One region of the Desulfosporosinus sp. genome, then DNA from elsewhere that is predicted to be linked to it. Evidence: riboswitches for the same ligand, from Rfam matches in the RefSeq annotation. Region 1 holds a riboswitch; the other holds the start of a gene.

The links. A riboswitch is a leader RNA that binds a small molecule or an ion and turns the genes downstream of it on or off. The one in region 1 is predicted to bind glycine.
Region 2: another riboswitch for glycine. It lies ahead of gcvT (glycine cleavage system aminomethyltransferase GcvT); the one in region 1 lies ahead of HGJ98_RS17895 (sodium:alanine symporter family protein).

The regions. Positions count from the first base shown of each region.
Region 1 is NZ_JABZFS010000076.1:230,933-234,685, reverse strand. Features, by position in the region: gene HGJ98_RS17900 (amino acid ABC transporter ATP-binding protein) at 1-217, shown strand, start outside; gene HGJ98_RS17895 (sodium:alanine symporter family protein) at 359-1,738, opposite strand; glycine riboswitch at 1,906-2,001, opposite strand; gene HGJ98_RS17890 (proline--tRNA ligase) at 2,249-3,753, opposite strand, start outside.
Region 2 is NZ_JABZFS010000076.1:52,342-56,094, reverse strand. Features, by position in the region: gene gcvPA (aminomethyl-transferring glycine dehydrogenase subunit GcvPA) at 1-556, opposite strand, end outside; gene gcvH (glycine cleavage system protein GcvH) at 558-944, opposite strand; gene gcvT (glycine cleavage system aminomethyltransferase GcvT) at 1,039-2,139, opposite strand; glycine riboswitch at 2,517-2,625, opposite strand; gene ileS (isoleucine--tRNA ligase) at 2,684-3,753, opposite strand, start outside.

The sequences.
Region 1 (3,753 bases):
GCTGGTCGGGGAAGTTCTCACTGTAATGAAACAGTTGGCTGAAGATGGTATGACCATGGTAGTAGTGACCCATGAAATGAGTTTTGCTAGGGAAGTTGCAGACAGGGTACTCTTCTTAGACCAAGGTCGAATTGTCGAAGAAGGTTCTCCTATTCAGATTTTTAGTAACCCTCGGGAAAAAAGGACCAAAGCATTCCTAAGCAGGTTAAGTCATTGATTGACTTAACCTGCTAATTTTTCAACTGATATGTATGCTAAAAAGCATCGGCAGTCTTTAGCCGATGCTTTTTTATGGATATGCGTTTGCTATTCAAGCAATTGCTGTTTGTAGGAACTATACTCTTGCTTTTCTTTTTCTTTACTTCTTTACTAATGGAATGGGATCTGTTGAGACCTCATCCAAATTATCTTCCCAAAGATACTTTTTCGTTTCTGATACTATGACCCCGCTTAAGAGGAGCAGAGCGATAAGGTTCGGTATGGCCATCATTGCATTCATGGCATCTGCCATATCCCAAACGAGTTGAAGGGTCATTATAGAGCCGAAGAATACAGCGATTACCCACAGAACGCGGTAGGGGACTATGGCTACTTTTCCAAATAAGTATTCAATTGCTCTTTCACCATAATAGGACCATCCAAGGATCGTCGAAAATACAAAGGTTAACAGTCCAACAGTAAGAACAATTGGACCAACGACAGGAATCTGAGCAAAGGCCATGTTAGTCAGAGCAGCTCCTTTTAGTCCTTCAGCTGCTGCCGGGTTGCTCATTATGCTGCTTACTACGACAATACCTGTCATTGCGCAAACCACAACAGTATCCCAGAAGGTTCCGCTGGCAGAGACTAACGCTTGGCGAACAGGGTTTCTTGTTTGGGCCGCTGCTGCCACGATAGGAGCAGATCCTAAGCCTGACTCATTAGAGAACAAACCGCGGGCTATACCATAGCGAGCAGCCATCATAATAGAAGCTCCGATGAAACCACCGCCGGCAGCTTGAGGGGTGAAGGCAGATTTAAAGATTAAGCTGATGGCAGGCAGTACATAGGAAGAATTAAGAACTAAAATAACAATGCAACCAAGCACATAAAAGAACGCCATAAAAGGTACAAGTTTCTCACACACGCGAGCAATGGACTTTACACCACCGAGAATGACAATACCGGTAAGTAAAGCCATAAAACCACCAGTAATATAAGGAGAGATATGAAACGTCTCATTAATCATCCCTGAAATTGAATTAGCTTGGACCGTATTGCCAATCCCAAACGCGGCAATGGCCGTAAAAATACAGAATAAGACCGCTAGCCACTTTTGGCCAAGACCGTTCTCAAGTGCATACATAGGGCCGCCAAGCATTGTTCCATCGGAGGTCTTAACCCGATATTTAACAGATAATAGCGCCTCGGAGTACTTGGTGGAGATCCCGAATACCCCCGTTAGCCAGCACCAAAGCACAGCACCAGGCCCCCCCAGGGCTACTGCAGTAGAGACACCGACGATGTTACCAGTACCTATCGTAGCTGCTAATGCCGTCGTGAGGGCACCAAATTGACTTACATCTCCCTCAGCAGATTCATCCTTAGTTAGAGATAGTTTAATGGCTTTGAAAATGTACCTTTGGATGAAACGAGTCCGAAAGGTTAGAAATAAGTGCGTTCCAAAAAGTAATATCAGCATCGGGGGTCCCCAGAGATAGTCGTTTAACCAGATAATAAGATCGTGAAATGCTTGCATGTCTTTTTCCTCCTCCTTAACTTTCCTTCTCTAATCCCTCTGTGTGTAGTTTATTAGTACTACATCTTTTATATAAAAAAGAGCCAAATCTTAGCGATTTGACTCTGGATTGCATTGGTAATATAAGCCTAAAAAAGATCACTCTAAAAAGTGCCCTTTTATTAAACCTATAATACTCTGTCCTTTTGCCTGAGAGATTAGCAATGCATCGTTGCGTTGCCCCTTCGGCGCCCATTCATTTGGGTCTCTCCAGAGTCCTGTCCATTTACGGTCCTACTTGAATTCAAGCGCCTGAAAGTACAACCTCTTCGGCAGGCCATAGCCACTCTCCCGTAAATTTCATCCAGCTGTATTTAGTTAAGAATAATTTAATTAACATTATAGTTTTTTGTAATGCATTATTCAAGAAAAATTTTTGAATTAATAACGTGGAGGTCATTTCCTCTTGGTTGGAAAAGACCTCCACTACTTCTCTACTCTCTTGAAACCGAGATGTCGACGTCCTTAATACTAACAAAGTAACGCTTTATCAATGATTTCCTTTACCTGTTGAGCCAGGTCTGCAACCTGCACCAGGTGTGTTTCACCGGTTTTACGCTCTCTTAGTTCAACTTGACCATTGGCTAAGGTTTTACTTCCTAAGGTCACTCTTAGAGGATATCCAACCAGATCTGCATCCTTGAATTTTACACCCGCACGTTCATCTCGATCGTCAAGAACCACTTCCACTCCGAGGTTCTTTAGCTCCTGATAGAGTTTATCAGCGGTCTCTACGACTAAGGCATCTTTTGTGCTTGCAGTTACGATGATACAGTGGTATGGAGCAATCGGCATAGGCCAGATAATTCCATTGTCATCATGGTTCTGTTCGATGGCAGCGGCAATGGTTCTGCTTACCCCAACACCATAACAACCCATTACACAACTCTTCTCGACTCCGTTTTCATCTAGATAGTTCGCTCCCAGTGCTTTACTGTATTTTGTTCCAAGTTTGAAAACTTGACCTACTTCAATTCCTCTTGCTTCTTTAAGGGGGGCCCCACATTTTAGACATTCTTCACCGGGTTCAACCATCCTTAAATCGTGGACCTGATCAATTCTGAAATCTTGACCAGGAATAGCATCAACATAGTGATGCTCCGCCTTGTTTGCTCCGCATACAGCCCTTTTCATAAGAGGAACCTCTGCATCAGCGATAACCATAAGCCCCTCAGGCACCCCTACTGGTCCCACAGACCCTGGTCCACATCCAAGAATGTTTTCGACTAACTCGGGAGCAGCGAGTTGGAGAGATATAAATCCACCTAAAGCATTGTTCAATTTTATCTCATTCAAGGTACGGTCACCACGTATCAAGACTAAAAAGGTCTTTTCATCTCCTTGATATAGCAATGACTTAACTAGGGAGCTTTTTGGTACAGCCAAAAACTTACTGAGGTCGTCAATGCTCTTAACTCCTGGAGTCGGCACTAAGGCTCGCTGTCCTTCAGGAGCTGTGTCTTCGGTTGCTTGGGGACGACACTCGGATTTTTCCATATTTGCAGCATAATCGCAACCTGAGCAATAAACTACCGAATTTTCCCCAGAATCCGCCAGCACCATAAACTCATGTGATCCACCCGTACCTCCAATGGCACCCGGATCCGCCTCGACAGGACGATAGGTTAAACCACAGCGAGAAAAAATTCGACAGTAGGCATCGTACATTTTTACATAATTCTCGTGAAGGCCTGCCTCATCACGATCAAAGGAATACAGATCTTTCATAACGAATTCCCGTCCCCGCATTAATCCAAAGCGTGGACGTCGCTCGTCCCGATATTTGTTTTGAATTTGATAAAGAAGTACGGGCAGCTGTTTATAAGATCGTATCTCACCCCGAACAAGGTCAGTGATGATTTCTTCATGGGTAGGACCGAGGCAGAACTCTCGATTATGGCGATCTTTTAGGCGAAATAACTCTGCGCCGTATACATCCCAGCGACCACTCTCTTTCCATAATTCTGCTGGCTGCA
Region 2 (3,753 bases), 180 kb from region 1:
AAGGAATTTCAACAAGTTCTACTCCACGAGGGGGCAGATAGGTTTTTAGCACGTCTCGATATTCCGGATGTATGGTTTGCAAGACAAGCACTTTCTCCCGTCGTGTTGCGTCGCAGGTCATCAGAGCTGCCTCTGCTAAGGCCGAGGCACCATCATACATCGAGGCATTCGTTACATCCATGCCGGTTAATTCACAGACTAACGTTTGATATTCATAAATTGCTTGAAGCGTTCCTTGGCTAATCTCTGGTTGGTAAGGTGTATAGGCCGTATAAAATTCAGAACGCAGCAATAATTGGTCAACGAAACTTGGAATAAAATGCTCATAAGCTCCGGCACCAAGGTACGAGCTGTATCCTTCTACCGTTGTATTAAGATTAGCTAACCCTTTAACGTGTTTGACTAATTCCTGCTCTGACATTCCACCAGCAATCGCTAAAGGACGTTTCAAACGTACTTCCTTTGGAATATCTGCAAAAAGATCCTCAACAGACTCAACCCCGATACGGGCTAAGAGCCGTTGATTTTGGCTGTCCGTATTCGGTATAAAGTTCATTCTAATGATCCTCCTGTGCTAAAAACGTCTCATATTCATCAGCTGTCATCATACCATCCAGCGAGGATAAATCATCTGCTTCGACTTTAACCAGCCAGCCTTCTCCATAGGGATCAGAGTTAAGCAAATCTGGAGAATCCATGACCTGAGTATTGACTTCAACAACGTTTCCACTAACCGAAGCAACGATATCCGAAACTGCTTTTACTGATTCCACGGTGCCGTAAGATTTTCCAGCGGTTACTGTTGCGCCCTCATCTGGAAGCTCAACAAATACAACATCCCCAAGGCTATGCTGCGCATGATCTGTAATTCCAAAGGTTACTACATTTCCCTCAACTCGTGCATACTCATGCTCTTTGCTATACTTTAATTCTACTGGATTCATTAAAATCAGCCTCCTCATTTTTTGGTTATCCTACCCTAGGGTATAAAGGGTCATCCACATTTTTTCGCTAAAAACTATCGACTTGGGGCCTCGATCAAGTGCTTCGCTTGTAAAAGAGGGAAGGAATGATCTTAGCTTTCACTGCTTTTCCGCGAATCATAACGTCTAGGGTCTCACCTTGAATCGCTAACTCAGCTCGAATTAATCCCAGAGCAATATTTTTATTTAACGTGGGAGAGAATGAACCTGAAGTTACAAATCCTATTTCTTGCCCATCTTTTTGTAATGGGTAATGGGATCTGGCAATTCCACGGTCAATCATTTCAAGCCCAACCAACTTACGCGGTATCCCTTGTTCCTTTTGAGTAAGGAGTATATCCCTACCAATAAAATCTTCTTTATCCAACTTAACGAAAATTCCAAGACCTGCTTCAAGCGGAGTTATCTCGGCCCCTAACTCATTCCCGTACAAAGGAAGACGGGCTTCAAAACGCAACGTGTCGCGAGCGCCTAAACCTATCGGTTGTACTCCATCCGGTGCTCCAACTTCCAAGATCTTTTGCCATAGTTTTCGTCCATACTCAGGAGAAAGATAGATTTCGAACCCGTCTTCGCCTGTATATCCCGTTCTGGAAATAAGACAGCTGATCCCCTGAATGTCTCCATGTGTAAAGGTATAATACTTAATTTGTGCAAGATTAACCGTTGTTAAACGCTGTAAAACGATTTCTGCCAGCGGTCCCTGCAGTGCAAGTTGAGCGTATTGATCCGACACATTCTCCACGCTGCAATTAAAGTTTTTAGCTTGCTCTAACATCCAGGCAAAATCTTTATCCGCGTTAGATGCATTGACGACTAGGAAAAAATGTTGTGGGTTATAACGATAGACAAGCAAATCGTCAACAATACCCCCACTTGGATAGCACATGGGTGAATAAAGGATTTTGCCATCCTCAAGCTTACTGGCGTCATTGGTAATCAGCATATGGACAAAAGCCAAAGCCTCTTCTCCACGAACATCAATCTCTCCCATATGGGAGACGTCAAATAGACCCGCTTTGGTACGCACCGTATGATGTTCATCAATAACACCAGCATACTGAACAGGCATTTCCCAACCGCCAAAGTCAATGAGCTTAGCCTTAGCCCCTAAGTGTTCTTCGTAAAGCGGCGTACGTTTTGCTTCAGCAGCCATATTTAAACCTCCTCCAAATAAATCCTTGAAACTTTAAATCCCGATTCCTAAACGTTTATAAAAAAGTTATTAGAAACAATCTTATGTCATATACGTTTATGTTTATCGTTCCACCTAATAGCTCATGTAACCCGTGAGAAATCCTTCCAAAGAAAATCAATAAAGAAAACTTGGCTGGCGCCAAGCCGCAGGCGCAGGCGGCAACCTTAGTTGCACTTATGCTTCAGAAAGTATCAACGAAAGTTATACTTTCTGATTAGTATAAAAAAGGACAGAGAAGGTGCGTATTCGCACCTTCTCTGTCCTTTAACCTGAGAGATTCACTGTCGCCAGCTTCCCCTTTGGTGTTCTCTTTTACAAGAAACTCTCCAGAGTCCCGTCTTCTAGCAGTACATTTGCCTGAGAGCTTCCCCCCTTGAAAGAGCGACTTCAAGGGATTTCTCCTTCGGCGTCTGAAATTAATCAGATCTCTCCTGCTAGTGTCATTCGGTATTAACTATTAACTTATCATAATAATATGCGTTTTCACTCAAATTGTCTACTGTTATTTTTTCTCTGAAATAACAGAACTGCATCGTGGGCAAATTGTGGGATGCTCTTCGTTCTTTCCAACGTCCTCATGAAACATCCAGCATCGTTCGCATTTTTCCCCTTTGGCTGGCTGTACGAGAATCCCCAATCCCTCGTGTCCTTCCGCAGCCTGTACCCCTTCAGGTCGTTCTTCTTGAGGCCCGTGCACAATTAAATTCGAAACAATAAATATTTCAGCAAGGTTTGGAACCTTTGTCAAAAATTCAAACTGGGCAGCTGTTGGATAAAGATCTACCTGAGCAGTTAAAGGATGATTAATTAATTTTTCTTGACGAGCTTTTTCCAGAACTTTGGAAACATCCGACCGCAACTCTAAGATCTGATCCCAATGGTCAGCAATTTTCTCATTCATCCACTCTGAATTTACCTTTGGCATTTCAGCCATTTGGACATTTTCGGTGGTTTTTTCCCCTGGAATATATGGCCAGATTTCTTCTGTCATAAACGACAAGATTGGGGCCAATAAACGAACCATAGCATCAAGGACTTCATAAAGAACTGTCTGTGCAGAGCGACGAAGGAGCGAGGTTTTCCCTTCAACATAAAGTCTATCCTTAACAATATCCAGATAGACGGCACTTAATTCAATGGTGCAGAAATTATGAATTGTATGGTAAGCCCAGTGGAATTCATAAGTCTCATAACCAAGGAGTACGCGTTCCACGACCTTAGAAAGTTTAAGCAAAGCCCACCGATCAATTTCCTGAAGGTCTTGATAAGCAACTTTGTCCTTAGCAGGATCGAAATCATTTAGATTGCTAAGCAAGAAACGCAGGGTATTACGGATTTTCCGATAGGCTTCAGACATTTGCTTCATAATACGGGGGGAAGCCGCCACGTCATTCTTATAATCAACGGAACTAACCCAAAGCCTCAGAATGTCCGCACCTAGTTCTTGAACAACTTTAAGCGGATCAACTCCATTGCCCAGGGATTTTGACATCTTACGTCCTTGTTCATCAACAACGAAACCATGGGTTAATACATTGCGGTAAGGCGCCTGACCAAAAGCAGCCACTGAAG